Regions from separate parts of the Bradyrhizobium ontarionense genome, predicted to be linked through region 3. Evidence: riboswitches for the same ligand, from Rfam matches in the RefSeq annotation. Region 3 holds a riboswitch; each other region holds the start of a gene.

What was found. Region 3 has a riboswitch for cobalamin ahead of LQG66_RS25720 (TonB-dependent receptor domain-containing protein). Riboswitches for the same ligand answer to the same signal wherever they lie in the genome.
Region 1: another riboswitch for cobalamin. It lies ahead of LQG66_RS33385 (TonB-dependent receptor plug domain-containing protein); the one in region 3 lies ahead of LQG66_RS25720 (TonB-dependent receptor domain-containing protein).
Region 2: another riboswitch for cobalamin. It lies ahead of LQG66_RS36965 (DUF1636 domain-containing protein); the one in region 3 lies ahead of LQG66_RS25720 (TonB-dependent receptor domain-containing protein).

Annotation. Positions count from the first base shown of each region.
Region 1 is NZ_CP088156.1:7,599,141-7,609,640, reverse strand. It holds gene LQG66_RS33405 (hypothetical protein) at 309-968, opposite strand; gene LQG66_RS33400 (histidine phosphatase family protein) at 965-1,540, opposite strand; gene LQG66_RS33395 (CbtA family protein) at 1,562-2,332, opposite strand; gene LQG66_RS33390 (CbtB domain-containing protein) at 2,400-2,609, opposite strand; cobalamin riboswitch at 2,827-3,043, shown strand; gene LQG66_RS33385 (TonB-dependent receptor plug domain-containing protein) at 3,232-5,235, shown strand; gene LQG66_RS33380 (hypothetical protein) at 5,311-5,886, shown strand; partial or broken gene LQG66_RS33375 (ketol-acid reductoisomerase) at 6,208-6,381, opposite strand; gene LQG66_RS33370 (pentapeptide repeat-containing protein) at 6,383-6,955, opposite strand; gene LQG66_RS33365 (NACHT domain-containing protein) at 6,960-9,158, opposite strand; gene ilvC (ketol-acid reductoisomerase) at 9,611-10,500, opposite strand, start outside.
Region 2 is NZ_CP088156.1:8,377,465-8,387,964, reverse strand. It holds gene cobN (cobaltochelatase subunit CobN) at 1-2,030, opposite strand, end outside; gene cobW (cobalamin biosynthesis protein CobW) at 2,040-3,077, opposite strand; gene LQG66_RS36965 (DUF1636 domain-containing protein) at 3,074-3,493, opposite strand; cobalamin riboswitch at 3,698-3,889, opposite strand; gene cobU (bifunctional adenosylcobinamide kinase/adenosylcobinamide-phosphate guanylyltransferase) at 3,937-4,473, shown strand; gene cobO (cob(I)yrinic acid a,c-diamide adenosyltransferase) at 4,495-5,103, shown strand; gene LQG66_RS36950 (cobyric acid synthase) at 5,107-6,600, shown strand; gene cbiB (adenosylcobinamide-phosphate synthase CbiB) at 6,587-7,558, opposite strand; gene cobD (threonine-phosphate decarboxylase CobD) at 7,581-8,606, shown strand; gene cobS (adenosylcobinamide-GDP ribazoletransferase) at 8,613-9,335, opposite strand; gene LQG66_RS36930 (histidine phosphatase family protein) at 9,332-9,925, opposite strand; gene cobT (nicotinate-nucleotide--dimethylbenzimidazole phosphoribosyltransferase) at 9,925-10,500, opposite strand, start outside.
Region 3 is NZ_CP088156.1:5,812,461-5,822,960, forward strand. It holds gene LQG66_RS25680 (ABC transporter substrate-binding protein) at 1-667, opposite strand, end outside; gene LQG66_RS25685 (class I SAM-dependent methyltransferase) at 667-1,425, opposite strand; gene LQG66_RS25690 (TonB-dependent siderophore receptor) at 1,569-3,728, opposite strand; gene LQG66_RS25695 (hypothetical protein) at 4,119-4,523, shown strand; partial or broken gene LQG66_RS25705 (IS66 family transposase) at 4,812-5,084, opposite strand; gene LQG66_RS25710 (hypothetical protein) at 5,112-5,693, opposite strand; gene LQG66_RS25715 (DUF6925 family protein) at 5,757-6,755, opposite strand; gene LQG66_RS25720 (TonB-dependent receptor domain-containing protein) at 6,786-8,867, opposite strand; cobalamin riboswitch at 8,981-9,198, opposite strand; gene LQG66_RS25725 (ribonucleotide-diphosphate reductase subunit beta) at 9,831-10,500, opposite strand, start outside.

The DNA of each region.
Region 1 (10,500 bases), 1.8 Mb from region 3:
TGCGCGGTGCTAACTAACCTCTCCCCGCTTGCGGGGGCGCGACGAGCTTCGCTCGCGCTGAGAGGTCGGATTGCATCGAAGATGCAATCCGGGTGAGGGGGTACAGGTCTAACCACTCGCACTTTCTGTGCGTCTGCCCCTCACCCCAACCCTCTCTCGTAAGAACGGGGAGGGGGAGCCTACTGTCCACGCCGCGATTGCTCGACTCTCACACGGATCACGGCTCTCTGCATCAAAGCACCAAATCCCACCTACAGATCTCGCCGCTCCAGCGTAGCCCCTCCACTCGGACGAACGCGCCGTCCGAGCTAAGCGGCTCCGGACGAAGTCCGGCGATGGGCCGCCGGAAAGCAGCGCGACAGCAGCCAGGCGCCTGCGACGGCGAGACCCAGCAGGGACAGACAGGTCAATACGGTCGGACCATGAGACGGCGCCAGCCGCCACTCCGGCCCGACGATCACACCGCTGTCGAACGTCTCGCTGCTGTTCGAGCACAGCGCGGCGAAGATCGGATCTGCGGCAATGTCCGCCGCGATCCGGGCTTCGAGCGCCTTCGCTGCGGACTGATCGCCCGGCATCGTGGCCATATGCGCCAGCAGCGCACGCGTTCCGGCCACGTAGGCATGGGAGCACTCGTTGAACGGGCTCGCCTCGTCCGTGAGACTGCCGGGGACGAGGCCCCACAGGCAGGCGAAATATTGCAGGCTGACGAAGCCCGCGAGCCGGCGCAAGGTCGGATCGGTTCGGACCTGACGCTGCGCCAGATCGAGGATGTCAGATCGATAACGCGCAACCACCAGCATCTCGCCATGGCCGATCGCCGGAACGGCAACTCCGATCAGCGCGCCGTCCGCTGGCCGCGGATGATGCGCACGGGCCGGCGCCGCGACCATGATGATCGCGGCCGCGACGATGAGGCAGCACAGCGCTCGGCGCGCGATTGCACGGCACCGGCTGCGCGCCGTCATCGGTCGTCCTTCAACGGGAAGAGGGCTGCGAGCGTCCAATGCCCGTCGACGCCGGACAACCTCGCTCGCGCCAGCGGCGCGACGTCGATGCGCCGGAAAGCCTGCGGGCCCACCCCGAGCACATGCGCGATCGCCGCACGCATCACCAGCGCGTGCGTGACCGCAAGGACCGAGCCATCGACGGCGAGCAGACCCTCCATCCATTCGCCGACGCGCGCCATCACGTCCATGAAGGACTCGCCGCCATGCGGAGCCGCACGGGGATTCTGCAGCCAGTCGGCGACGGCGTCCGGCGCCTCCGCCTGGACCTCAGCGAGAGATCGTCCCGCCCAGCGGCCGAAATCGCAGTCACGAAGTGCAGGCTCCGGCTTGGCTTGCAGCGCCAGGCCTGCGGCGGTCTCAGCGGCGCAGCGCGCCGGGCTGCGCAGCACGACGTCACACGAAGGCAGCCGGCCGGCCAGCCTGACGAGGCTGTCTCGTCCGCGCGAATCGAGCGGCTCGTCGGCCGCGAAGGCAACGGCAGCCGTCGACGAGGTCGCGGCCGAGCAGATGAGATGCAGGCGTGTCGTCATGCCCGCCGACACCGAAGCCGTTCAAGCGCGCGCGCCATGCTGCGCCATCTGACGCTCGGCGAAGACGCCGAACAACAGCCCGAGCGTCGCCCACATGATCGCCTGTCCGCCGAAAGACGCGAGGCGGAACTGCCAGAGCACGGCAGCCGGAAAGCCATCAGGCACCTCGTCCACGTTCGGCAGCGCGAAGCCAACTCCGCTCATGAGAACGATATAGATCCCCGCCGCAATCAGCGCCGCATTCCACGCGCCGACACGCGAAACCAGGCGGATGCGCAACATGCCCGCGGCGACCATCGCGGCGAGCGAGATCAGGATCATCGCGAAATACAGGCTGGTCCGCATCCCAATCGTTTCGGCCAGTCCGACCGACGGGGGATTGGCCGGGTATTTGAGCATGGGCGTCACGTAAACGGCGATGAAGCCGGCCGCGGCGAGCAACGCCGAGCTGGCCCGCGCACCAAGATCGGCCATGCGGCGGTAGGCAAGCGCAAATGCCAACGCAAACAGGCCGCCGAACGCCGTGCTGTAGACGACAACGCCGGTCAACAGTCCGACACCGGCCTGGACGGGCCGGCTGACGAGCTCGGGTTCGGCCGCCGCGACTGGCGCAGGCTGGCCTTTGGCCGCGGCCTCTTCCGCCCCGGCTTTGGCCTTCGCCTCATCCAGCGTGGTCTCGAAGGCAATCGCGCGCTCGACGGATGATTCGCCGGCCAGCTTGAGAAAGCCGAAGGAAAGAAGTGCGGCGACCAAGCCGGCCAGCATTCCACGCAGGAGCAATCGCCCCGTCATCGATCGTCTCTTACAGATGCGCCGTCCGCGCCGTCACGACGGGCGTGCAACAGGCGGCTCCGACCGTTCAGTGGCAGGGGAACCCGAGCAGATGCCGTCCGTCATGGACGAATTCGTGGACGTACGTGCTGCTGAACAGGGCGGCCGCGCCCTCCTCGACGCCGACGAAATAGATGCCGAGAGCGAGCATCAGGCCGCCGAAGATCGCCCACGGCAGAATCTCGCGCACGGGAATGGCTGTGGGCAGAGTGACTGGAAGGGACGTCGCTGTTGCCACGATGAAGCTCCTTATATTGCCGTTCGGCTCGCCGAGGCCGCACCAAGCGGCGCGCCAACGCGAAAACGATGTCTGGTAACATTATAACCGCGATCTCCGACGGACCGATAGTCGAAAGTGATCCGCATCCCCGGCAAGACCGGCGTGATGCTTCGGCAACAATCGCCGCCGGTCGTGGGAAAGCCCGAGGGATCGATTGACTCCGACTTCGGCCGGCTTCTACGCTGGCGGCGACGGTGCCCCCACCGGGGCTCAAAAGGGAATGCGGTGACGGACGGATCCCCCACGCGGGATCATCCGAAGGCCGCAGCTGCCCCCGCAACTGTAAGCGGCGAATCTCGCGTCATAGGCCACTGGGAAATCTCGGTCCCGGGAAGGCGACGTCGAGGTACTGACCCGCGAGCCAGGAGACCTGCCGTCAGCCGTGGTCACACGCGAGGATGCCGGTCGGGGCGTTTATTGGCATCGTTTTCACGCCGGGCTTCATTGGCCGGTGTGAGACCTCGTTCGCGGTGACGTGCCACTGACGTCATGCCGAGGTTCCCTCGTGTTCTCATTGCTATCTGTCGCCCGGCGCCATCGCGCCGGTTTGTTGTCGTCCAGCGTCCTGTTCTCCATCGCCATGTTCGGCGCGGCTCCGGCCACCGCCCAGCAATCCGCCTCCCCCAACCTGCTGCCCCCGGTCGAGGTCGACGCGCCACGTAAGCCGCCAGGCCCGAAGCCGGCTATGCAGCGCGGGGTACAGACGTCGCGAGCACGCCCATCGCAGCCAGCGGCCTCGCAGGCCCCCGTTGCCCCCGCCCAGGCCAACGCACAACTCGTCGTCAGTCCGACCGGCATCGTGACGCCAGCCGCCCATGTGGCGAACGCGATCACGGTCGTCACGGCTAAGGACATCGCCACGCAGCAGTTCCGCGGGGTGCCCGACATCCTCGCCACCATTCCCGGATTGAACGTCGTGCGGACCGGCGGTCCTGGTGGCCAAAGCTCGGTCTTCACGCGCGGGACCAACGCCAATCACACCAAGATCCTGATCGACGGCATCGAGGTCGGCGACGTCACCAGCGCCAACGGCGCGTTCGACTTCGCCCACCTGCTGACCTCGGACATCCAGCAGATCGAGGTGCTCAGGGGACCGCAGAGCGGCCTCTATGGCTCGGATGCGATCGGCGGCGTCATCTCGGTGATCACCCGCAAGGGCGATGGACCGGCGCGCGCGACCGCCTCGATCGAGACCGGATCGTATCAGACCTTCAACCAGTCGGCCGGGGTCAGCGGCGCGCAGGACAATGTCAACTACGCCGTCAATGTCGCGCATCTCCATGCCGGCGACATTCCGGTCACGCCGCAGCAGTTGCTCCCGGCCGGGCAGAAGGCGATCGGCGACGCCTACGACAACGTCACCGCCTCGAGCAAATTCGGCATCGACCTCAACGAGGCCTGGACGCTGAATTCGGTGGTCCGCGTCACCGACGCGACGTTGCTGTTCACCGGCGACGGCGGCTTTCCCAGCGTCCCGAACGCGGCCCAGAGCACCCATGTCGTGCACCAGCTCGCCACGCGCGAGGAAGCCGTATGGTCACTGCTCGACGGTCGCATCAAGAACTATTTCGCCGTCAACACCGTCAACAACCGGACGTGCGATCTCGCGGCCGGCGATCCCGTCGCCGCAGTCTCGACCGGCGAGCACATCAAATACGACTGGCACGCGGTGACCGAGCTCGCTCCGCACAACAACGTCATCGTCGGGCTCGAGCAGCAGACCGACCGCCTGCGGACCACGGGCCTCACCGCCGAGAACGGCAACAAGGCCGGCTTCATCGAGCTGCAGACAGAGTTCGCAAGCCGCATGTTCCTGGTCGCGAGCCTGCGCAACGACGTCAACGATCGGTTCGGCGGACATGGCACCTATCGGATCGCGCCGGCCGTGATCCTGCCGGTCACGGAGACCAAGCTGAAGGCCAGCTATGGCACCGGCTTCAAGGCGCCGACCTTGAGCCAGCTCTATCAGGACTTTGTCGCGTTCAACTTCTTCGCCAATCCGAACCTCAGGCCCGAGGAGAGCACCGGGTACGACGCGGGCTTCGAGCAGCCGCTGTTCGAGGACCGCGTTCGCTTCGGCACGACCTACTTCCACAACAGCATCACCAACCTGATCAATTTCAACGCGACCTTCACCTCCTACGCCAATGTCGGGCTCGCCACCACCGAAGGCACCGAGAGCTTCGTGACGGCGCGGCTCACGGACCGGATCTCGCTGCGCGCGGACTACACGTTCACCCGCGCGATCGACGCAACCACCGGCCAGCAGCTGCTGCGCCGTCCCAAGGAAAAATGGAGCGCAACGGCGGTGTGGAGGCCTGTCGATGCGCTCACCGTATCGGCCACCGTACTGCGCATCGGCAATTGGCCCGACGTCAGCCGCGACGGCATGACCACCGGACTCGTGGCACCCGGCTATACGGTCGTGAACCTGCGCGGCGACTACGCGGTCTCCGATCAGGTCAAGCTGTTCGGCCGCATCGATAATCTCTTCAACCGCCACACCCAGAACCCGACCGGCTTCCTGGCGCCGGGACTCGGCGTGTTCGGCGGCATCCGGGTGGCAAGCTACGGGGTGGAGTGAACGCTCCCGCCCGGCCAGTGAACCGCTGTCATCGACATCCCGAATGAACTACCATCAACCCGAAGGAGACGACCCATGGCTCTCGACATCATGACATCCCCCGCGCAGGCCCGCCTCACGCCCGTGCCGCAGCGGCTTGCCCCAGCGTTCTGCCTTATGCTGCTGACCGCAGCCTGCGCGCTGGCGAGTTTCGTGTTCGCCTGCGCGACGCCGTTTGCGGCCTTCGCGGTCACAGCGGCTGCCATGCTGCCGCTGCGCACGGCGCTGCCGGCCGTGCTCGGCGCCTGGCTGGTCAACCAGGGCATCGGCTTCGGCGCCCTGCACTATCCGGTCGACGCCAGCACGCTGGCCTGGGGCGCCGTGATCGGCGCTGCCGCGCTCGGTGCCACGATCGTCGCGCGCATTACGCTGGCGAGCTTGCGCGCAGCGCCGGCGCCAGTCGCGTTTGCCGTCGCGCTCATCGCTGCCTACGCCGCCTATGAGATGGTGCTGCTCGCTGCCACGCCCGTGCTCGGCGGCGCCGCGAGCTTCACGGTCGCGATCGTCGCGCGCCTCGGGCTGACCAGCGCGGCCTGGCTGGTCGGGCTCGCCGCCACCTGTGAGATCGTCCGTCTGCTCACGCCGCTCATGTCGCGCCGCGCGATGTCCTGACCGGACCAGCGTCAGCGAGTGAGAGGGTCGCCACCTCCTCGTTCTCCGCTGTCGTCCCCGCGAACGCGGGGCCCCATACCGCGTGATGTGAGTTGGCGGAAACAAGTCCGAGTCACCACCGTTCGTCACCACGAACGACGGTGGTTATGGGTCCCCGCGTTCGCGGGGACGACAGTGTTGTTTGTCGCAAGCAGCCGGGCTGAACCACGCGGCTTCGCCAGCAGTGAGAAAAGAGCCTCCGCCCGACAAGGACGGAGGCTTTCGATTGAGCTCCAGGTCGAGACCGCACGACCCGCAGTCTCGACCAGCCATCACGACCAATCAGTTCTTGCTCTTGTCGACCAGCGCGCCCTTCTTGATCCAGGGCATCATGTCGCGCAGGCGGGCGCCGACTTCCTCGATCGGGTGCTGGGCAAGCTTGGCGCGGGTCGCCTTGAACGAGGTCTGGTTGACCTCGTTCTCCAGCATCCAGTCACGTGCGAAGCGGCCGGACTGCTTACTTCTTAGGTCGCCGTTTGCTTTCCCGCTTTTGCTCCGGTGAATTCGGAACTATGGCACCGGCATCCCTCAACCGCTTGACGTCAACATCCCTGAGAACAGCTTCTGTGAAGTCGGCGCCGGTCATTTGCGCGTTATCTACGCGAATCCCAGCGACATTAGCCCGTCTAAAATCACAACCACTAAAATCACCAAATTCCAAGACGCTTGCCACTAGAGAAGCATCCGAAAAATCTGCGCCTTGCGCATCCATCCCATAGAGGTCTTGAAAGTAGAGCGCCTCCCCAGAAAGGGACAGACCCGCAAAAAGCTTAAGCGACAATACGTGAGGACCAGTTCGCTGCCCGCGCAACCGATGAATGAGACTTCCTATGAGCGCTCTGTCACTCTTGCTCGGCCGAATGTCGACCGGTTCAAAACCAGGCATCCCAATGGACGGCAAAATCGTTGCATTCAAAGCTGCCAACAATGCCTCTTCAGCATTCCGCGCCTGCTCCGCAACTTCCCGAAATGTTTGTGGGCGTCGAATTAACCGGCCATCGGGCAATTGAAACAAGAGGTGGGCCGGCATTCCATCAACAAGATTGGCCCTGCATACAAAAGACCAATACCTCACGCCAGCGCACGACCATCTCACTCGACTGCAAAAAACAACTATAAACCTCATCCCTAAGAAATCGAATTAAATCGAAATCCAACGCCCGCCCTCCCGCAAGGCGGATCCAATCCTTTAGTTGCTCAGACTCATCAAATGTCTTTTTTCTCACACCACGGTGTCTTTTCGCGTCTTCAAACGCCTCTGAAATTGTGGCAACTGCCTCCACTATCCGCCTCGATACAAGATACTCGGCGAAGGTCTTATGCAGAAATTCAAAAGAGTTCGGCGCCTCATGAGGCCGCATGTAAAATGCCAATGCCGCACTTACTGCTGGCTTGTTTCCGCCTATCACCTTCCTAAAGGAATGCGCAACATCCGGACTCCAATTTCCCAGGAGCTTCTCAACCGTTTCAATCGAACCTATTCGTGTGGAGCCATCATACCAAGCGGCAAGAGCCATGGCCTGCAATACTACTTCGTACTCCTCGAACGCTGGAAATTCCGTAGCGAAATTCCTATCTCCTTTGCCGCACTCGCGCTCATAGAAATATCGCAATAATTTCGCATATATCGAATTCCGCGCAAGACTATCGCCGATTCGGCTAGGAACCCAAGGCCGAATTAGCGCAATAAAGTAAAGTAACAACGGCTCGATAGTAACTTCGTACAAGTCACGATGCAGTAACGTGGCCGGCATTTCTTCAGGTACATCTCTCGTCGCCTTCTGCCAAAGCTTCCACCAAGCACGACGTTGATCTTCCCGCAACAGCCCGGCTGGATCATCGTAATCTACCTCCTCCATCTCAGAATTTTGATGGCGCAATTCTTCTGAAAATCTGAGGAGGGACAGGATTTGCTCGCCGGAACATTTTAATACGCGAGCAGCACTCCCTGCTACGGCGACTCGTCCCGTTACCAACGCCAAGACACTGATCGGCGACGCACTCTGAAGTCCGTTTTCCTGATCCAAGAATGAACGGAGATCGATCATAAACTCCCGCGCGATTTCGTCTGCATCTTTTCCAGGCCTAACCAGTTCGTCTAGACCGTCAAATATTATTAGGAACGGCTTTTGCAGACCGACTACGCTTGCCGTTTCGAGGGGGAACGCCGAGAACGGAATTTCCTTCACTTCGATTAAGTACTCTCTCAGCCTTTCCCGTAGAGGCACATCTGGCCTAACCAATTTCTGAAGAGGCACAAAAATGGGGTACGCCACCCCGGATCGCGCAAGCTTGGCTGCATAGGCGCGCATCGAACTTGACTTACCGATGCCCGGCCCTCCGCTAACAACTCGTAACGCATCCTTTCGCGACGCAGCGACAACCCACTTATCAAGCGCATCAAAAACTCGCACGATCTTTCGCTTGATAGTTGGACGCTCCTTTGCCGTTGCTTGAACCGCCAGCGAATCTATCGCTAAATTTGGTTGACTATCTTTCGCCTGCCCCGATTCCACAAAAGCTCTCAAGGGAACGAATACTTGCGCCAATCTCACTGCATTGAGGTCATCTTCGGACTGCCCAATCAACCTAAGTTCCGTGAACTGCTCCTCGATATACTGAAGGTACCCAGAGAGCTCCCGCTGGATCTTCATACTAGCGGTAAATGGAGAATTGAGCGCCTGCTCTAGCGCTTCAAAGCGACGAGCGTCTTTCAACCAAGTACGATGAAGACCAGTCGGAAAATGACTTAAGATCCTCTTCTTAGCTTCCGGCGGCTTATCTTCACCGCCAAACTGTGAGCCCCACGCAGACAGCTCGTGCGAAACATCATCAATAAGTTGAAGCCTGTTTGGCTGCTGAAAGAAATCTGGTTCTACAGTATAAGTCCGACTCTCTATACGAGCTCCAATATCCTCAACAAGCTTGCGAAGGGATTCCGGAGGCGGCCGCGTCTTAAAAGCTGTCTCAGCAACGGCTTTCTCAAGCGCATAGGCGAGTCCACCTGAGACCAGAAGCCAAGCTCGTAGTTCTTGTGTCTCCTCTGACTTGAAACCCTTGAAGACTCCAAACAGTCCAGATATTGCATTAGGAGCGACCGCTATCCAAGCTCCACCCGTCTTTATCGTCGCCAGCGCCCTTGCACCGGCCTCAAGGATACTTCCAAGCATCTGTGAGAATTCAAGCTTGAATGCTTTGCCAGTAAGTCGAAGCTCGATACCGTCGGCGGACATTGATTGGAAATCCAAAAGGTGAGCTGTCTAGCTAGTAAGCAAGGAAGCAGATAGCACCGCTAAAAACTTGGCAATCTTAAGATGAAATTTTCGGTTAAACAATCGAAATTGGATTTTCTTTTGGTTCTATCACATCTTGGAATTTGAAAGTCTGGGATTTAAATCCCAACAATTTGGATCAGTATTGCCGATGTGGAGAGCATTGGCTGAATCTTGCGGAATAGATTCAGGCAGCTTGGGAGACCGGATTGGCCACGTCACTGATCTCGTGCGTCAGCAGGCTCTCGTTCACGTCTACGGTGCGCGCTGTCCTAACCGGACCTGAATCTCCCGCAAAAAACAAAAAACGGCGGGCCCCGGCCCGCCGTTTTCGATTCTCCGGTCGTCCCGCTGGGATCGCCGAGACCGCGGGCTCTCGCCATCGATCTCGGATTCGATCGCGGGGGGCGATCTCAGTTCTTGCTCTTGTCGACCAGCGCGCCCTTCTTGATCCAGGGCATCATGTCGCGCAGGCGGGCGCCGACCTCCTCGATCGGATGCTGGGCAAGCTTGGCGCGGGTCGCCTTGAACGAGGTCTGGTTGACCTTGTTCTCCAGCATCCAGTCACGTGCGAAGCGGCCGGACTGGATGTCGCCGAGCACCTTCTTCATCTCCGCCTTGGTCTCGGCGGTGATGATGCGCGGGCCGGTGACGTACTCGCCATATTCAGCGGTGTTGGAGATCGAGTAGTTCATGTTGGCGATGCCGCCTTCGTAGATCAGGTCGACGATCAGCTTCACCTCGTGGAGGCACTCGAAATAGGCCATCTCCGGCGCGTAGCCGGCTTCGCACAGCGTCTCGTAGCCGGCCTTGATCAGCTCGACCAGGCCGCCGCACAGCACCGCCTGCTCGCCGAACAGGTCGGTCTCGCATTCCTCCTTGAAGGTGGTCTCGATGATGCCGGCGCGGCCGCCGCCGATCGCAGAGGCGTAGGACAGGCCGAGGTCATGGGCGTTGCCGGAGGAATCCTTGGCAATCGCGATCAGGCAGGGCACGCCGCCGCCGCGCTGGTATTCCGAGCGGACGGTGTGGCCGGGGCCCTTCGGCGCGATCATCAGCACGTCGAGATCGGCGCGCGGATCGAGCAGGTTGAAGTGGACGTTGAGGCCGTGCGCGAACACCAGCGCCGCACCCTGCTTCATGTTGTCGTGCAGGTGCCCACGGTAGATGTCACCCTGCAGCTCGTCCGGGGTCAGCATCATCACCAGATCGCCCCACTTCGCGGCCTCGGCGACTTCCATCACCTTGAAGCCCGCGGCCTCCGCCTTCTTGGCCGAGCTCGAGCCCTTGTACAGCGCGATCG
Region 2 (10,500 bases), 2.6 Mb from region 3:
TCGCGCACCGCCAGTTCCTTGATGTCGCACAATTGCGCATCGAGCTGCGCGATCGCCTCGCGTCCGCTCATGGTCCGGTCGAGACCGCAATCCGCAGCGAGGCCGTTCCGCCAGGCTCGCGCGACGATCTCGTCCTCCAGCAGCATCATGCGCCGCTTGTCGAGCCCGTCGGCCTCGGCATATTCCTCGACCAGGCCTTCCAGCTCGAGCAGCGGACCATGCAGCCCGGCCTGCGACAGCGGCGGAGTCAGATGTCCGAGCGTCAGCGCCGACAATCGGCGCTTGGCCTGCATCGCCTCGCCGGGATTGTTGACGATGAACGGATAGATCACCGGCAGCGGGCCGAGCACGGCCTCCGGCCAGCAATTGCGGGACAGCGCCAGCGCCTTGCCCGGCAGCCATTCCAGCGTGCCATGCGCGCCGAGATGGATCAGAGCGTCGATCCGCTCGGCCTCGCGCAGATGCGCGTAGAGCGCCACATAGGCATGCCGCGGCGGCACCGTCGTGTCGTGATAGCCGGACTTGCGATCGGCGCGGCTGCCGCGGTCGGGCTGCAGCAGGATCGAGAGCTTTCCGGCCCGCAACACGGGGTAGCGGAATGCACCGTCGCGACACGCCGGATCGGCGTCCGCCGTCCCCCAACTCTCCTGCAAGGCGCGCTGCAGATCATCCGGCAGCAGCGCAAACGTCCGCTGATAGCTCGCGAGCGGCACGATGAGTTCATCCGCCCCGTCCCGCAGCAACGCTTCGACATCCCGAGCGGCTGGAGGCGCGCCTCCAACGTCGTATCCTGCGCCTGCCAGCAGCCCCGCGATGCTCGCCACGCTCTCGCTTGTGTCGAGACCGACCGCATAGCCGCGGCGTCCGCCGCGCGCGGGATAGTCGGACAGCATCAGCGCGATGCGCCGCTCCGCGGCCGGCAGCGCCCGCAGCCGGCCCCACCGCGCGGCAAGCTGCGCGACATAGGCGATGCGATCGGCCTGCGGCACATACCGTGCAACGCCGAACTGCAGGCGTTCATCTGCCGCCGTCTCACCCTTGAAGGCGATCGGCCGCGCCAGCAGACGGCCATCGAGCTCGGGCAGCACGACGTTCATGGCGAGATCCGTCGGCGACAAGCCGCGGGACGAGGAGGCCCAGGCCTCTTCGGTGCTCTGCGCCTGCACGATCTGCAGCACCGGCACGTCGGCGAGGTCGAGCACGCTGGTACCGTCGTCGCGCAAGGCGGAGAATGCGGTGGCGTTCAGGATGATCGAGACACGCCGTTGCCTGATCAACTGCGCCAGCGGCGCGGCAATGCCGGGATCCTTCAGGCTGGTCACCGCAACGGCCACCGCCGCGAGCCCTTCACGCTCGACCGCAGCCATCAGCTCGGCGATCCCTGCGGTGTCGGCCGCCAGCAGGCTGGCGCGGTAGAACACGACCAGCGCGGTCGGCCGCCCGTCGTCCGATCGGCAGAGATCGTCGATCGCGACGGCTCCGCGATCCGGCACGAAGCCGACGATCGAGCCGATCGCCACCGGCTCGGCAAAACGCGTGTCACGACCGAGCAGCGCAGCGAGATAACGCAGCGCCTCGCGCGCATTGCCGACGCCGCCCTCGTGCAGATAGCCGTAGAGCCGCGTCGTCGTCTCCGGCGGCAATGTCGACAACGCATCGAGCCGTTCGTCGGCGCGGTCATCGCCCGGCAGCGCCGCGAACAGGATGCCGCGGCTCCGGCAGACGGCAGCGAGACGCTCCAGCCCGTAGCGCCAGTAGTCGAGCCCGCCGAGACAGCGCACGACGACGGCGCGCGCGCCGAGCACGACGCGGTCGATATAGAGATCGACCGACATCGGGTGCTTCAGCCGTTTCAGGCTCGCAAGCCGCAGGCTCGGCAGCTCGGCTGAAGATGCCGTCCAGGCCTCGGCCAGGGCGGACAGGTCGCTGTCGGAGAACGACAGCACCACGACCTCGGCAGGCGACTGCGCAAGATCCACGGCCTGTTCGAGGTCGTCGATATCAGCGCCGGATGTCGCCAGGAGATGCATCGGCCTCGCCTAGCCCGCGATCAGGCTCTTGATCGCAGCGGCATCGAGGCCGCGCTCACCGATGACCACCAGGCGCCCCTGCCGCGCTTCACCGGCGCGCCACGGCCGCTCGAACTGATGCTGGATGCGGCTGCCAACGGCCTGCACCAGCAGACGCAGCGGCTTGCCCGCGACCTCCACGAAGCCCTTCACCCGGAGCACGTCATGGGCATCGACAGCCGCCGCGATGCGATCGACGAGCGCATCCGGCGAGGCCTGCGCCGGCACGTCGAGCACGAAGCTCTCGAAATCATCGTGATCGTGCTCGGCCTCATTGTCGTGATGCGACGGTCGCGCCGCGAGATCGTCCTCCGCGGCGGCACCGAGCCCGAGCAGCACCGAGGCCGACAGCCGGCCGTGCTCGGTCGCGATCACCTTGACGGCGCGCTGCACCTTCGCCGTGATCTCCGACGCGACATGCTTGCGCTGCTCGTCGCTCATCAGGTCGCTCTTGTTCATCACGACGAGGTCGGCGCAGAGCAGCTGATCCTCGTAGACCTCCTCGAGCGGATTGTCGTGATCGAGCGAATCGTCCGCGGCGCGCTGCGCGGCAAGCGCCACGGGATCGTCGGCAAAGCGCCCCGCCATCACGGCGGGCCCGTCGACGACCGCCACGACACCGTCGACGGTGACGCGCGTCGCAATCTCGGGCCAGTTGAACGCCTGCACCAGCGGCTTGGGCAGCGCCAGCCCGGACGTCTCGATCACGATGTGCTCGGGCGGCTCCTTCTGATCGAGAAGGCTGCGAAGCGCCGGCACGAAATCATCGGCGACCGTGCAGCACAGGCAGCCGTTCGAGAGTTCGACGATGCGATCCTCCGGGCAATCCGGCACGCCGCAGCCTTTGAGGATGTCGCCGTCGATGCCGACATCGCCGAACTCGTTGACGATGATGGCGAGCCGCCGTCCGTTCGCGGTCTCGATCAGGTTGCGCACGAGCGTGGTCTTGCCGGCCCCGAGAAAGCCGGTCACGATGGTGCAAGGCGTCTTGGCGAACGACTTCGTCATGGCAGCGGTGCCTCTTGTGTCCGACTTGGAGCGGGCGTTGCCGGCACGCGCGCGATGGTGTTTTTTCTGATGTATTCGGGACGTTCCCGCCACGCGGGCAGGCCCGCCTCGTGCTGCTGGTGCAGCCGTGCGAAGGCCAGCACGTCCTCGGCATGCACGTCCGGATCGAGCGCGCCGAGCACATAGGTCCATTTGCCGGGCGCAGTCACGGCGACCGTACAGGCACGATTACAGTTCGACAGGCATTCGACCGGGACGACCGTGACGGCGGGCCGCAGCTCCGATGGCACCGCTTCGATGGCCGCGAGCAACCGGGCTCCGGCGCGCGGCTGATCATCCGATGCGTTTTCGCCCGCCTGGGCACGACAGGTGATGCAGACGAACAACGTCGTCTCGCTCTTCGCTGATGCGGACATCAATCAGGCGATCACGCCAAGGGCTTTGATCACACGGGCTTTGATCACAGGAGCTTTGATCATCCGAGAAGGATTGCACTGCATGGCCGTCTCCGTCGCTTCCGGACCCCAGAAGAGTTCCGTAAAATGCGCTGCACCCGACGGCATCCCGCCCATCCCGGCGGGATCAAAACCAGCATCGCGACTCCCCGCGCGACGGGTCGGCCAACAGCAATGTCGACGGCAGGTCTCCTGGCTCTCGGGTCGCCGCGTGAGACCGCCTTCCCGGTTTCCCAGTGGCTTTTTGGCCTCACACTCGCCGATTACAGTTGCGGGGGCAGCCACGGCCTTGGGTGTGATCCCGCACCGTGTTCCCTAAATCTCTCCTTTCGGAGAACCGTCATCTGTTAGATACGGATCGAGCCGAAGCCCGTCAATCGGAATCCTGGAGCCGTCCCGGAGCCATGCCCCCCGCCCTCCCGCATCCTGCCCTCCCGCGCCTGACCCTGGTGCTCGGCGGCGCGCGCTCGGGCAAGAGCCGCCACGCCGAGGCCCTCGTGACCGCCTGCGCCCCGCCCTGGATCTACATCGCGACCGCGCAGGCGTTCGACGACGAAATGAAGGACCGAATCGCGCAGCACAAGGGACGCCGCGCCGAGGGATGGCAGACGCTGGAGACCACGCATGATCTCGCAGGCCTGGTCCGTGCACAGGCAAATTCGAGCGTGCCGATGCTGATCGATTGCCTGACGCTCTGGCTCAGCAATGTGATGCTCGCCGACATGAACGTTCCGGCACGATGTGCCGAGCTGATCGAGGCGCTCGCGATGGCGCGCGGTCCCATCGTCGCCGTATCCAACGAGGTTGGTCTCGGCATCGTGCCGGACAATGCGCTTGCCCGCGCGTTCCGCGATGCCCAGGGCCGACTGAACCAGGACGTCGCGGCCGTTGCGGATCGCGTGATCCTGATGGCCGCGGGTCTGCCGCTGACCTTGAAATGATGGTGAGATGAGGACATGCCGATGACCGAGAACGCCGACGATGCGCGCCATAAGACCAAGATGGAGAACCGCAAGGCCGTCCAGGATGCCGAAGTCGCGTCGAAGTCGATCGAAAAGGGCCTGCTGATCGTCCACACCGGCAAGGGCAAGGGCAAGTCGACGGCGGCCTGGGGCCTGATGCTGCGCGCCCTCGGCCGCGGCTTTCGCATCGGCGTCGTGCAGTTCGGCAAGGGCGCCTGGGAGACCGGCGAGCGCAAGGCGATCGCAGCCTTCGGCGACCAGGTGTCGTGGCACACGCTCGGCGAAGGCTTCACCTGGGAAACCCAGGATCGCGCACGCGATGTCGCCGCCGCCGAGAAGGCCTGGGCCAAGGCCCTGGAGTTGATGGCCGATCCCTCGATCGGGCTGGTGATCCTCGACGAGCTCAACATTGCGCTGCGCTACGACCATCTGCCGATCGCCGACGTCGTCGCAAGTCTGTCGGCGCGACGCCCCGATCTGCACGTCGTCGTCACCGGGCGCAACGCCAAGCCCCAACTGATCGAAGCCGCCGACCTCGTCACCGAGATGGGGCTCGTGAAGCATCACTTCGCCGCCGGCGTGAAGGCGCAGGAAGGCATCGAGTTCTAGATCATGCCCGCGCGCGCCATCATGTTCCAGGGCACCGGCTCCGACGTCGGCAAATCGCTGATCGTCGCGGGCCTCGCGCGCGCGCTGACCTTGCGCGGCCTGCGGGTGGCGCCGTTCAAGCCGCAGAACATGTCGAATAATGCCGCCGTCACCGCCGATGGCGGTGAGATCGGCCGCGCCCAGGCGCTGCAGGCGCGCGCGGCGCGGCGGCCGACCTCGGTCCACATGAACCCGGTGCTGCTGAAGCCGCAAAGCGACATCGGCTCGCAGGTCGTGGTGCAGGGCCGCGTCATCGGCCACGCCAAGGCATCCGCCTATCAGGCGATGAAGCCGCGATTGATGGCTGCGGTGCTGGACAGCTTTCATCACCTGGCTGCCGATGCCGACATCATGCTCGTCGAAGGCGCGGGCTCGGCGTCGGAGATCAACCTGCGCGCCGGCGACATCGCCAACATGGGCTTCGCGCAAGCAACCCAAACTCCGGTCGTGTTGATCGGCGACATCGATCGCGGCGGCGTCATCGCGAGCCTCGTCGGCACCAAGGCGGTGCTCGCGCCGGACGACGCCGCGCTCATCGCGGGCTTCCTCGTCAACAAGTTCCGCGGCGATCCCGCCTTGTTTGCCTCGGGCATGACCGAGATTGCGGCACGGACGCAGTGGGCGTCGCTCGGCCTCATCCCGCATTTCGCCGACGCCAGACGTCTGCCGGCCGAGGATGCCCTCGGCCTGCCTGAACACGGATCCGCCGGAGGGCATCGGACGAAGGTCATCGTGCTCGCCTACCCCCGCATCTCCAATTTCGACGAATTCGACCCGCTTCGATTGGAGGATGGAATCGATCTGCAATTCCTGCGGCCGGGCACGCCGATCCCGGGCGATGCTGGAATCGTGATCCTGCCGGGCTCGAAGGCGACCATCGCCGATCTCGCCGCCTTGCGCGAGGCCGGCTGGGATATCGATCTCGCTGCACATCTGCGCCGGCACGGCCGCGTGCTCGGCATCTGCGGCGGCTATCAGATGCTGGGCCGCAGGATCAGCGATCCTGACGGACGCGAAGGTGCACCGGGCTCGGTGGCTGGGCTCGGTCTGCTCGATGTCGAAACGACGCTGACGCCGGACAAGGCGCTGCGCGAGGTCCAGGGAATCCTGACGCAGGACGAGGTATCCTTCCGCGGCTACGAGATGCATATCGGCCGCACCGAGGGCCCCGACACACGCTGTCCATTCCTGACGTTCTCCGACGGCCGCCGCGATGGCGCCGTCGCGGCCGGCGGCCGGATCGCCGGCTGCTACGTGCACGGCCTGTTCGCCGATGATGGCCTGCGCGCCCATTGGCTGCGCGGACTCGGCGCGTCCGCGAGCGACCTGGCCTATGAGAGCGACGTGGAGACAACGCTGGATGCGCTCGCGGCGCATCTCGAACGCCACATCGACGTGGGGCGCATTCTTGCGCTGGCCGTTGAGCCCGGGCCGCGTACAGCCACTACAAAACCCTGACGAGGAAAAGTCCTGCGATGAACAGAGCCTGGATCAGGCACGCCAGCCGGTAGAGCCGCAAGGCGCGCCGGATGTCGGAGGCGTCCAGGTCGGCGCGACCATGCCCCATCCAGGCATCCGTGACGAGGTGACCGTGATAGACGCGCGGCCCGGCCAGCCGCAATCCCAGGGCGCCCGCCATCGCCGCTTCCGGCCAGCCTGCATTCGGCGAACGGTGCTTCGAGGCATCGTGTCCAACCGTTTCCAGTGCCGCTGCCGAGGAGGCTTTGGGAACGCAGGCGGCAGCGGCTGCTATCCACAGCGCGGACAGCCGCGACGCCGGCAGGTTGACGAGATCGTCGAGCCGCGCCGCCGCCCAGCCGAACGCGCGGTGACGCTCCGAGAGATGACCGATCATGCTGTCGGCGGTATTGATGGCCTTGTAGATCAGGATGCCCGGCAGGCCGCCGACGACCAGCCACAACAGCGGCGCGACGACGCCGTCGGAAAAGTTCTCCGCCAGGCTTTCAACGGCCGCGCGTGAGACGCCGGCTTCGCTCAAGCTCTCCGGATCGCGGCCGACGATCATCGCCACCGCCCGACGGCCGCCGTCGATCCCCTCGTTCTCCAATCCCGCCGCGACCGCCGCGACGTGCGTGTCGAGACTGCGTTGCGCCAGCAGGCTGCTTGCCAGCAGTCCAAGGACGGTCGTTGCAGCCGGTTCGCCCACCACGGCCTGCATCGCCCAGGTCGCGGCCAGGCCGATGGCCATCATCGCGACGATGAGCAGAACGACGAGCCCCACGCCGCGCGCACGGCGCACGGCGTGGCTGGCTTCGCCCTGGTTCCAGCGGCGGTCGGCCCATGCTATCAGCGCGCCCATCCACATGACGGGATGGCCGATCCGCTGCACCAGGACCTGGGGATAACCGACCGCCACCTCGACGAGGAGCGCCGTGAGCGCGAGAGAGACGAACATCGATCTCCGCTAAGGGACAGACATGGACGACGACAGATCGACTAGCACGTGCACGGAAGAGCCGGAAGCGATCCTTCACGGCGGCGATCTCGACGAGATCAGCCGTCGCTACCCGGATGCGCCACGGCCGTGGATCGACCTGTCGACAGGCATCAACCCTGTGCCCTACCCCGTGCCGCAAATCCCGCCCGCGGCCTGGGCCCGTCTGCCAGCCAGATCCGAGCAGCATGCGCTGCTCGCGGCGGCAGCAGCGCGCTATGGCGTGGAAGCGCCCGCAATGATCGTTGCCGCGCCCGGCACGCAGGCCCTGCTGCAGATCCTCCCGCGGCTGCGCCCGCGCGCGACCGTCGCAGTGCTCGCGCCGACCTATGAGGAGCATGCGCTGTGCTGGCGCCGTTGCGGTCATCGCGTGGCCCTGGTCGATGATGTCGACGCGCTCGCCGTCGCCGACGTCGCTGTCATCGTGAATCCCAACAACCCGACCGGCCGCTTGCTGCCACGTGACACGCTGGTCGCACTGGCCGCGACGCTGCGACGACGCGACGGCCTGCTGATCGTCGACGAGGCTTTCACCGATCTCCATCCCAACGCGAGCCTCGTGGCCGACCTGCCGCCCGCGACGATCGTGCTGCGCTCCTTCGGCAAGGTCTACGGCCTTGCCGGCGTCCGCCTCGGCTTTGCGATCAGCTCCGAAGACATCGTGCGGCGACTGCCCGAAGAGCTCGGACCGTGGGCGATATCGGGACCCGCGATTGCCATCGGGACGGCGGCGCTGGCCGACGATGCTTGGCTGGCGCAGACAGGTGCGCGGCTAACGGCAGATTGCCTGCGCCTTGATGCGCTGCTCGGCAGCGCGGGCTGCAATGTCGTCGGCGGCACGCCGCTGTTCCGGTTGATCGACACCGCGAACGCGCCTGACATCGCCGAGCGGCTCGCTCGTCACGGCATTCACGTCCGGCGCTTTCCGGCCCATCCGGCCTGGCTGCGCTTTGGCCTGCCGGGAGATGAGACGAGCTGGCAGCGGCTGGCGCAGGCGCTCGGCCGCTGACGCAGTTCAGCCGAGGACGCAGGCGAGCAGCAGCAGTGTCTCGGTCACCTCGATGCTGGCGCCGTGACAGTCGCCGGTGATGCCGCCGAGCCGCCATTGCCAGTAGAAGGCGACCGCCGGAACGACAGCGATGGCTATCAGGGTGGCAGGTGCGCCGGCGAATGCCGCAATGGCGAGCGCAATGCCCCAGGCGACAATGACGTTCCAGCCGACGCTGTTCGCGATGCTCGCGCCCAGTCCTGGCTTCAGCGAGAGCAGCGTCTTGTTGCAGACCAGCGTGCCCCATCGCGCCCAGGCCGGGATCAGAACCAGCGCCCAGAGCGCGGCAGGCTCGGTCGCCAGCTCGGCGACGAGCACCAGCTTCGCGATCATCTGCAAGGTGATCGCGACGACGGCGAAGCTGCCCGCATGGGGATCACCGAGCACGGCGATGAACCGCTCCGGCTTGCCATGCGAGGCTCCGAACGCATCGGCGACATCGCCGAGCCCATCGAGGTGCAGCGCGCCGGTGATCCAGATCCAGACGACGAGCACGGCGAGCGCAACGATCCACGGATCGGCGCTGTGAAGAAGCCGGGCGATCAGAGCCAGACACAGCCCGACCACCAGTCCGGCCGCGGGAAACCACGGCGCTGCGCGCGCGAGATCGTCCGGGCGCGGATCGATGATGCGCGGCGTCGGCAGCCGCGTCAGGAATTGCAGCGCGATCCAGAATTCACGGAAGCTCATGGCTGGATGATCTCGACGATTTCGCCCCAGGGTGCGCCATCCCCGCCCTGCCCGGCAGCGAGCATGATGCGGGTCCCCGGATGAATGCGCAAACTCCACAATTGATGCAACGGCCAGCCGAGCAGATGGGACAGCGCGGCGCGAATGGCGCCGCCATGCGCGACCACCAGGACCGGCGCGGGTTCGGGACGGGCGAGAATACGATCGAGCGCACGCGCCACGCGCTGCTGCAGATCGGCCCAGCTCTCGCCATCCGGCGCTGATGCCGCGGGATCAGCATGGAAGGCGTCGAGCAAGGCGGCCCCGCCAGGTTCGGCCGCGATGTCGCTGCGCTTACGCCCCTCCCAGCGCCCGAAATCGAGCTCGCTCCAATCGGCGTCGATGTCCAGCGCACACCCGGTCCGTCGCGCATAGTCCTCGGCGGCTGCACGTGCCCGCGCCCGCGGCGAGCTGACGACGCGGCGCCAGATGCCACCTTGCGTCTGCCGCCGGAATTGGTCCCAGCCGGCATCGCTGAGCGGCGGATCGGTGCGGCCATCGAGGTAACCATCGCGGCCGGTCGTGCCATGGCGCAGAAGATCGATCCGCATCAGGATTCGCGTCCCGATACGGCGGCCTCCGCGAAGGTCGCCATGCCGTTGTGGAGCGCGCAGGCGAGCCGGATGATCGGGAGCGCCGTCGCCGCGCCGGAGGCCTCGCCGAGCCGCAGATCGAGATCGATCAAGGCCCGGGCACCGAGCGCCTCGAGCACCATGCCGTGGCCGCGCTCGGCCGAGCGGTGCGAGAACAGCAGCCAGGGCCGGCACGAGGGATTGAGCCTGACGGCCACGAGCGCCGCGACCGAGACGATGAAGCCGTCGACCAGCACCGGCCAGCGCCGCTGCGCGGCGGCGATGATCGCGCCGGTCATCGCGATGATCTCGAGGCCGCCGACGGCTTCCATCACCTCAGCGACCGGCGCGTCAGATGCAAGGCCATGCCGCGCCAGCGCATCGGCGATGACCTTCGCCTTCTTCGCCCGGCCCTCGGCGTCGAGCCCGGTCCCGCTGCCGACGATGTCGGCAGGCGCGCATGACAGCAGCGCGGCTGCCATCGCGGCGGCCGAGGTGGTATTGCCGATGCCCATCTCGCCGAAAATCAAGAGCTGCGGAGCATGGCCGGCCTG
Region 3 (10,500 bases):
CTTGGGATTCCACCATGCGGGCGCGCGTGTCGGCGTCCGTCACCGCCGAGTAACGCACGCGCGTGATGGACGCGGGCGAGACCTGGCGCCTCGCGGACGACAATTCGAGGGTGTTGTTGTCGACCAGAGTGTCGATCCTGAACGGCCCCGTGCCGACCGGAATCCCCACCTGACCCGCCGCCGAATAGGATGACGGAGCCAGGATGATCGAAGAGGCCGCAGCCAACAATGCAGGCAGAACCGCCAAGGGCTTGCCAAGACGGACGACGACGGTGTCGTCCTGTGCGGCGATCGATACGATCGGGGCGCGATACAATGCCGATGCCGGGGTCTGCCTCGCACGACTGATGCTGGACATCACGATTTCGGACGACACCATCGTTCCATCGTGAAACCGCGCGGACGGATCGAGCGAAAACCGCCACGTCAATCCGTCGTCCGACGTCTCGCTCGCGATCGCCAGGCAGGGCTCGATCCGGCCGAGGGGACCGACCTTGAACAGACCCTCACCGACCTCGAGGTTCTGAACGAGATAAGGAGAGACGGTTGCGTCCTGGCCGGCCAGACCGGTGGCTCCGACGACGCGAAGGGGGCGGTCGCTGGCACGCGCGGCCGCGATCGTCACAGATGCAGGAATCGCAGCGAGAACATGTCGGCGCGTCAGCATCAGCGCGATCGTTCGACAGGAGGCGCAGCGCGGTCGCCCTGCCGCTGAACAGCCGAACGAGCGAACATGTCGGGCATCAGCGGCTTCGCGCAGGACAGAATGAAGCTGTCCGACAGACCAACCCTCAGACGCGTCGCCAGCCTGGCTCCGCGGCGCTGAGCCTTTCGAACGGGTTCGAGGTCCTCGATCCGGAAATCGCCGAAGCCGGCCTCAGCCAGCATCTGCTGGAGCGCGAGTGGCTTCAGGCCGCGGCTGAAATAGATCTGTCTCATAATGGCTTCATGCGCCGCCCAGTCGATAACCGGCGCCTCCGTCCCCTCCCATCGCTCGATCCATTGCGCGAGCTTTCGGCGCCAGCGCTTGAGCAGGGAGATCTCCGCGAAGTCGCCGTCGATGATAACGATCCGGCCGCCGGGGCGGACGACCCGGTACCAATCGCGAAAAGCCGCCATCGGGTCGACCAACGTCCAGACCAGATGCCGCATCACGATGGCGTCATGGCTCTCGTCGTCTTCGCGCGTGTCCTCCGCATCACCCAGAAACAGCGACAGATCAGAGGCTCCGGCGTGTTTCGCCTTCGCCTTCTGAAGCATCGCTTCGGTCAGGTCCAGTCCAGTGACGCGGAAGCCGAGCGCGAGCAGCACCGAGGTGATCTCGCCGGTGCCGAAGGCGAGCTCCAGCACGTCGGCCCCGGCAGGCTGAGCGACATGGCTTCCGATCAGATCGAGCCATGCGGCCTTCTCGCCCGGGGCCTGCATGCCGTGCAGCGGCGACTGATCGAAGGTCTCGGCCCTGCGACTCCAATACTCGCGGATCTCCTCCTTCAACGCGAAGTTGGGTCGATACTGAGACACGGCTTTCTCCACGGAAACGATCGGGACATGGCGTCGCGAGCGCGTCCTCAGAATGTGCTCTTCACGGTGAGCCACACCGTGCGCGGCTGGCCGGGATAGACGTTGGTCGCAGAGCGGACCTGGTCGTAATAGACGGTGTTGGCGATGTTGTAGACGTTCAGCGAGATCTTGGTCGTCTTGTTGAGGGTGTAGTAGGCCAGCGCGTCGAATTTGACGTAGCCCGGCACGGTGAATGTGCCGGTCGCGTCGCCCGCCCGCGAGCCCGCGGCCGAGACGCCGCCGCCCAGTCCGAGCCCTGCGAGTGGTCCCGACTGCCATTCGTACACCGCCATCATCGAGCCGCTGTTCAGCGGCACGTTCGGGAAACGCGCGCCGACTGGCAGCGTCACGTCCCTGGTGATCCTGGCGTCCGTGTAGGCGTAGCCGCCGATCAGGCGCAGTTCGCGCGTGACGTTACCGACGACGTTGATGTCGAAGCCAGTGCTGGTGACCTGCCCTGCGGTGGTATTGAAGCCGGGATTGGCCGGGTCCGCGGTCAGCACGTTGTCCTTGACGATCTTGAACCCGGCCGCGGTCACGCTGAACCTGTTGTCGAGCAGATCCAACTTGACGCCGGCTTCGTAGCCGATGCCGGTTTCGGGCGCGAACGCCTGTCCGGATGCCGTTCCCACAAAGCCTGTATCGGAATCGAGATTCGGCCGGAATGATTTTGCAACGTCGGCAAACAGCGTGAAGTTCGGCACGATCTCGTAGGTTACGCCGGCCTTCGGAATCACCGGACTCGGGTTCTGGGTGATGCGCTGGCCGGTGATCAACTGCCGCGCATCCTGATCGTAATTGTCGTAGCGCACGCCGACCAACGTCTTGAGCTGCGAGGTCCATTCGGTCTGCAGCGACGAATACAGTCCCAGGGTGTCGACACGATCCTTGAACAGCGACTTGACGGTGGCAGGCGGCTTGGCCTGACCATAGACCGGATTGAACACGTTGATGCTGTAGGGGAAGGCCGCAGTGTCGGACCGACGAAAATCTTCAAGATCGGTATAGTGTTCGTACTCGATCCCGGCCAAAAGCGTATTCTTGAAACCGCCAATGCCGAAATGGCCGACGGTCTCCAATTGGGAATTGGACGACGCCCAACTGTAGTCCCGGAACGTATTGCGTCGCGTCAGGACGCCGGCGGCATTGACCGAGACAGGTTCGGCCGTCCAGCCGTACAGACTTCCCTCCTTGTACTGAGTAGCGAACCTGACGAGCCAATCCTTGTTGATGTCGTGCTCGACCCGAAAACTCCCAAGTGCATACTGATTGCGGAGCGCGCCATCGTTGGGCTCGCCGAGGAAGCGGGATATCGGCAACGCGCCGACATTCTTGTTGACTGCCACCAGACCACGGTCGAACGGGCGATCGTCCTTCAGATATTCGCCCTCGAACGTCACCCGCCAATCGGCGGACGGCGAATAGGACACTACGGGAGCGACGAAAACACGCTTGCTATCGTTGAAATCGCGGAAGCTGTCGCGCTGATCGAACGCCGCGTTGATGCGGCCGAGCCACGTCTTGTCGTCCGACAGCGCCTGGTTGCTATCGATGGTGGCGCGGCGCATGCCGTAGGAGCCGACCGTGCCCGTCAATGTGGTGAAGTTTCGGTCGAGCGGCTGCTTGATGATGACATTGTAGAAGCCGCTCGGATCGCTGCGACCATACAGCGCGCCGGACGGCCCCATCATCACTTCGACGCGCTCGACATTGGCGGCGTCGTCCGGCTCGTAGCGGCGAACCGCCGAGATACCGTTCTTGGCGGCGTTGCGGGTCGGAAAGCCGCGGATGTTGAACTCGTAGTTGTTGAGGCCGCCGAAATTGTTGCCTCGGGTCACACCGCCGACGACGTCCAGCGCGCCGGCGGCGGTGGTCGCATTCCGATCGTCGAGCACCTGCCGGGGCACGACCACGATTTCCTGCGGGATATCTTTCAGCGGAGTATCGGTCTTCGTGCCGCTGGTGGTGCGGGTGGCGCGATAGCCGTCGACGGGACCATTGCCACGTTCGACCGCCGCCGGGCGCACATCGGAAACGGTCGGATTGGGCGCGGCGGACGGAGCGTTTTGACGCGGCGCTCGTGCCGTGCGCCGTTGGGTCGCCCTGGTCGACTGGGCAGAGCGTTGCGATTGGAGCTTCTGACGCGCCACGGGCGCATCGACGGTCACCTCCGGCAGACTCGTCTGCGCCGACGCGCCGCCCGCGCAACAGGTGCATAGAGCGGCAAGACAAACCGAAGCCATTCCGACCGAGCGCAGCGGTCGCCCGAATCCAGTGCATAGCGAAGGCTCAGCCTGCCCGAAACGGCTGCTCGCCGGATGCAAAGATCCACGACCACGCGATGCGCCACGTCCTACGATACGCCCCTCAGCTCCGCTCAACTCACACCCCCATTCCAAATGTATGACGTTTTTAACAAAAGATCATACGGAGTCGCAAGGTGGCTTAGCTCGAGCGGGTGCTCGGTTTTTCGCACTCAAGAAGCGAGATCAACACCTCGCTATCGGATGAGCTGTGCGGCCGATTGTCAGAGCGGGTCGGTTCGGCCGTGGCGGCAGGTGACGATCCGCATCCGGCCGCATTTTTCAGAGCCGTGCTCACTCCACCACGCCCATGCCTCCACCACGACGACTGTCGCAGGCGGCAATCTGCAGCTCGGCGTTTGCTTACCTTCACCAAACCAACGCAAGCAGTACATCCAGGTCGAGGTCGCTTTCGCAATGATCCGCCAGCGCCTCGATCGCGTCGTTCGATGCAGCGTTCGAACCCAGGCCCGAGGTCGCGGCGCAGGCCTGCCACAACCAGGCCGACCGGAATTCGTCGCCCCGGAAGATGCCGTGCAGATCGCCGCCGACGATCCGGCCGTCGACAGTGACGGCGCCAGCAAACTATCAACGGTCATGCGTTCGACGTCGAGAAGTGTCTACGCAAGCAAATCAGCTTGCGAGAATACGAAGCGCTAGAATCCAGCAAATCTGGCTTCAGCAACTTCCAAACTTCGATCTTTAATGCCTTGGCGATCTTTTCGATGTTGTCGATCGACACATTCCGTTCACAGCGCTCTACCGAACTGACGTAGGTCCGGTTGATTTCAGCGTCGTTTCACAGCGTCTCCTGGCTAATACCCTGGGCCGCTCGCGACATTCGCATGTTACGGGCCAGGATCTCCCTCGCTCGGCGTCTATGGGCTCGCCTTTCCACGACGCATATCGAGCCGATTGACGCTTAACTGCAGTATTCGCCGAGCGTCGCACGGCGCGCAGTTCGCGTTCGGCAGCATTGTTGGTCATGCACAGTCGGCCGTCGTCGATGAAGCGCGTGAACACCGCCCAGCGCTTGAGGCTGTAGTCCATCGCCTTGACGGTTTCGCTCTTGCCGGACTTGGACTCTAAACGGCGCTGGGTGAAATTTCGGTGGCAGGTCATTGCGTGTCGGAAGGGGCGTCGCTGGGTCGAGCGACGTTGAGGCAGACCACCGAGATGCCGATCTGAGATTGATCGGCATCTGATGATTTCCGATGTCAAGGTTTGCGTATTGAGCCGAGTGTGGCGTTATTTCTGTATCAAAGCCCGGTTCGATTTGAACGGAGCGAGAAGACGGACGATCTCGCAGACGGCGACGAGTCCGACCAGCCAGGCGGCGCTGGTCAGCCCGAGGCGGGCGACGATCGCAAGCGTGAAGCTACCGGCGCCGCCGAGAACAGGGGTGACAGCGAGCAGTGCCAGCTCGTAGGTCGCGTAAGCGGCAAGAAGCATCAAGGGCAGTGCGGCCGGTAGCGGTAGAGCACGGGATCGTTGCAGGACGACGCGGGCCACGAAGGTGGCGGCCAGCGCGGCCACGCCGATCGCAACGCCCCAGGCGAGCGTATTCGCATCGACAGGATAATGAAGGGCGCCGAAGCCGATGCCCTGGTTGACCAGCCAGGCGCCGACCACGGCAGCCAGCGCTGATCGCAGCGGCAGCATGGCAGCGGCGATCACTGCAAAGGCCGCGAACGGCGTGGCGCAGGCAAAGGCGAAGCTCGCCAGGGCGCAGGCGGCCACCAGCAGCAAGAAGCAGAAGGCGGCAGCATGCTGCCGCGGAACGGGCGTGAGGCGGGCCTCCGCCGGAGATGTCGTGATGTCGAGAGCCATGGGTTGTCTCCTCTGGGGTTGATCGTAGTGTATTCGCGACGAGAGCAACAGCCGTTTGGGCTGTCAGTGTGGAATCTCCGCGGTGTCGGCCTCCTCGCCATGATCGGGGCGGTCGAGCGCTCCCAGCCAGGCCCGCAGTGTTGCCGATTCCACGCCGGAGGCCTGCAGCTGACGCAAGGTCACGCGCGCTGTCGCACGCGCGATGCGATCGCCGGGCGAGTCGGCTGCTGAGGGAGGCCGGTTCGCCACCACATGCGCTGTGACGTCGCGCTTCAGCGCCAGAAGGCGCGGATCGCCGTAGCGATCCAGCAGGTGCTGGAAAGCGGCGAGATGACCGGCGACGAACGGCCGTGGTTGGCGGAGCGGGTCGCGCAGCGGATGCGGCGGATAGGCGTGGGCGCAGGGAATCCAGCCGTCCGGCAGCGGCTCGGTCGCGGCGTGGGTGCGGCGATGGGCGAGCAGCTTCGGCAGGATGTGGGTGTGCGGCCCGTCCGGGCTGCGGCCGCCCGGCGGCGGGATTGGCTGGAAGATCTCGGCCCGGCCGATGCGGCTGATGAAGACGCGGTGCGGGCTCGCCGCGAGCATCACCTGCATCAGCTCGTCGTCGGGGGCGAACAGCGATGCGCCGGCGTGCCGGCGCAGGGCGGCGATCACTTCCGGATCCCGGCTGCGGACACAGACGTCGACCTGCAGCGTCGACAGGCCGAGATCGAACAGGACGGCGTCCCTGTCCTCCGGACGCAGAGCATCACGGTCAGGACCTAGATCGGTGATGCCGGTCCGCTGGCCCATGGCGCAGGCGTTGCGCGGCAGGCAAAGCGCCACGCGATGGCTCCAGTCGCTGCGCGTCGGCAGCTCCGATGCGATCAGACGAAGTTCGGCATGGGCGCGGAAGCAGATGCCGCCTCGCGCCGTCACCGCGCCGATCATGCCGGAATCATCGATAAGCTCGACCAGCTCCCCGGCATCGCGCGTGAACTCACCGATCGCACCGAAGGTTCCGAGGCTCCAGCCGGTCTCGACATCGGCGAGAAAGTCGCGAAGCTGATCAATCGGCACCATGTCGTTGCTCTCCGTCGTTACGTCATTGTCCTATTGCGCCCCATAACTTGCCACCCGGATGCCGCCGAACACGCCAAGGCCCGGAGCCAGGAAGCCGGTCGGATTCTGGTAGTGCCGGTTGAAGAGGTTATCGATGCGGCCGAACAGCTTGATCTGGTCGGATAGCGCGTAGTCGCCGCGCAGGTTCACGAGGGTGTAGCCGGACGCGACGAGGCCTGAGGTCATGCCGTCGCGGCTGACGTCGAGCCAGTCGCTGACATGCAGCAGCGTGGCCGAGACGGTCAACGCATCAAGCGGCGTCCAGACCGCCGTTGCGCTCCATTTCTCCTTCGGTCGTCGCAGCAGCTGCAGACCCGTCGTCGCGTCGACCGCGCGGGTGAACGTGTAGTCCGCACGCAGCGACAGCCGGTCCGTCAGCCTCGCCGCCACGAAGCTCTCGGTGCCCTCGGTGGTGGCGAGCCCGACATTGGCGTAGGAGGTGAACGTGTCGTTGAAGTTGATCAGGTTCGTGATGCTGTTGTGGAAGTAGGTCGTACCAAACCGGAAGCGTTCTTCGAACAGCGGCTGCTCGAATCCCGCATCATAGCCGGTGCTCTGCTCCGGCTTGAGGTTCGGGTTGGCGAAGAAGTTGAAGGCCGGGAAGTCCTGGTAGAGCTGGCTCAAGGTCGGCGCCTTGAAACCGGTGCCGTAGCTCGCCTTCAGCTTGGTCTCGGTGAACGGCAGGATGACGGCCGGCGCAATCCGATAGGTGCCGTGGCCGCCGAATTGATCGTTGACGTCGTTGCGCAGGCTCGCGACCACGAACACGCGCTTTGCGAACTCGCTCTGCAGCTCGATGAAACCGGCCTTGTTGCCGTTCTCGGCCGCAAGACCCGTCGTCCGCAGCCGGTCGGTCTGCTGCTCGAGACCGACGATGAAGTTGTTGTGCGGAGCGAGCTCGGTGACCGCGTGCCAGTCGTATTTGATACGCTCACCGGTCGAGATCGCGGCAATCGGATCGCCCGCCGTGAGGTCGGACGTCCGGTTGTTCACATAGTTGACGCCGAAATAGTTCCTGATCCGGCCGTCGAGCAGCGACCACACCGCTTCTTGGCGCGTCGCGAACTGGTGCACGGTATGGGTGCTCTGGGCCGCGTTCGGGACGCTGGGAAAGCCGCCATCGCCAGTGAACAGCAGGGTGGCGTCGGTGTAGCGGATCACCGAATTCAGCGTCCAGGCCTCGTTGAGGTCGATCCCGAATTTGGTCGAGGCGGTAACGTTGTCGTAGGCGTTGCCGATCGCCTTCTGTCCTGCCGGCAGCAGCTGCTGCGGCGTTACGGGGATGTCGCCGGCATGGAGATGCGCGACATTGACCGCGTAGTTCACATTGTCCTGCGAGCCGCTGACGCCGGCCGACTGGTTGAAGGTCTGGAACGAGCCGGCCTCGATCGAGGCCGTCGCTCGCGCCGGGCCATCGCCCTTGCGCGTGACGACCGAGATCACGCCGCCGATCGCATCGGAGCCATAGAGGCCGCTCTGTGGGCCCCTGAGCACCTCGAACTGCTGGATGTCCGAGGTCAGCAAATGGGCGAAGTCGAAGGCGCCATTGGCATTGGTGACGTCACCGACGTCGATGCCGTCGATCAGGATCGTGGTGTGATTGGAGTTGGTCCCGCGGGTGAAGACCGAGCTCTGGCCACCAGGGCCGCCGGTCTGCACGACGTTCAATCCGGGAATGGTGGCGAGGATGTCTGGCACGCTGCGTAACTGCTGCGTGGCGATGTCCTTCTCCGTGACCACCGAAATCGCGTTCGCCACGTTGGCGGCCGGCGTCACGATGCCGGTCGGGCTGACGACGAGTTGTGCGTTAGCCGGTGCCGACGTGGCAACTGGGGCCTGTGAGGGCATAGGCTGTGGCGGCCGTACCCGCGGCGTCTGCGTCGCGCGCTGCACGACGGGTTTTGGTCGTGGCGTCACCCGCGGCGGGTCGACCTCGACGGGCGGCAGCAGGTTGGGAGAGGCGGACTGCTGGGCATTCGCCGGGGCTGCCCCGAAAGCGGCGAGAGCGAAAAGAGCGGTCGACGACAACAGGCCGGCGCGTTCGCGCCGGGCGATAGACAGAAAAGAGAACACGAGGGACCCTGGGCATGACGTCAGTGGCACGTCACCGCGAACGAGGTCCCACACCAGATAATACTATCCGGCGCAGAAACGATGCCAATAAACGCCCCGACCGGCATCTTCGCGTGTGACCACGGCTGACGGCAGGTCTCCTGGCTCGCGGGTCGTCACCTCCACGCCGCCTTCCCGGGACCGAGATTTCCCAGTGGCATCTGGCGCGAGATTCGCCGCTTACAGTTGCGGGGGCAGCTGCGGCCTTCGATCATGTCTCCTGCGAGACTTGTCCGGCACCGCATTCCCTTTTGAGCCCCTGTTAGGGGGCACCGTCGCGTTCATGTTAAGAGTTTGTCAAAGTTCGAGTCAATCGGTCGATCGGGTATACGGATGTCTAACCTGCACTGTTGCTCAAGCGTGACAACCATGTCGTCTCTCCGGCCGGGATGACTTCTGCGAGCGACTCGCGAAGCGAGGCACGGCGCAACGAGGCAACCCGCGTTCGGCTATCGATTTATCGACGATGCCCGGCCATAACGGCGGCGAATGCCGTCCGAGCAGTCCCGCCGTCAGTGTCCAGATCGAACGGACGTTCCCGAGCCGGGGTGCAGCGCCCGGATCGCGGCCGACATTGCCGCGGACCCGGCATTTGCAACTCTGTGCTCCAACAGCAGCGGAGCATTCGGCAGCGGCGTGATCATCGAGCCGGAGTGGGCCGTGGCGCCTTTCCATGCGCCGACCATCCTGACCTGTCTCACCGTCCTCGTCCTCGCAGCCGGCAGTTGCTGGCTGCTGGTGAGAGGCCTGAAGACGCCGACAACGGCCGCTTATTTAGCGGTGATGGATCACTGGCTCATGCATGGATGCGACCGGCCGGGCCGGCCGCAACATTGGTCTGATAGATCACTTGCTCTGCGTCGAATGTGCCGGGATCCATTGCGGATCCCGGCATCATGTCATCGACGTTCCTGGCGATGCGGTCTAGTCCCAGCTCAGCGCGCCGCCATTCTGGTACTCGATCACGCGCGTCTCGAAGAAGTTCTTCTCCTTCTTCAGATCCATCGCCTCCGACATCCATGGAAACGGGTTCTCTGCCTCCGCAAACACGGGCGGCAGTCCGATCTGGGCGCAGCGGCGATTGGTGATGAAGTGCATGTACTGCTCGCATAGCGCTGCATTCAGTCCCAGAAAGCCGCGGGGCATCGTATCACGCCCGTAGGCGGCCTCGAGCTCGGCTGCCTCCCGCAGCATGCCGCGCAGTTCCTCCTGGAAGTCAGGGGTCCACAGATGCGGATTTTCGATCTTGATCTGGTTGATGACGTCGATGCCGAAGTTCAAATGGATGCTCTCGTCGCGTAGGATGTACTGGTACTGCTCGGCGATGCCGACCATTTTGTTGCGGCGGCCGAGCGACAGGATCTGCGCGAAGCCGGTGTAGAACCACATGCCTTCGAACACGACATAGAACGCGACGAGATCGCGCAGGAAGGCCTGGTCATGCTCCGGCGTTCCGGTCCTGAAGGTGGGGTCGTCGAGGTGCTGCGTGTGCTTCAGCGCCCAGGCCGCCTTGTCGGTGATCGATGGCACCTCGCGGTACATGTTGAAGAGCTCGCCTTCGTCGAGACCGAGGCTCTCGACGACGTACTGGAAG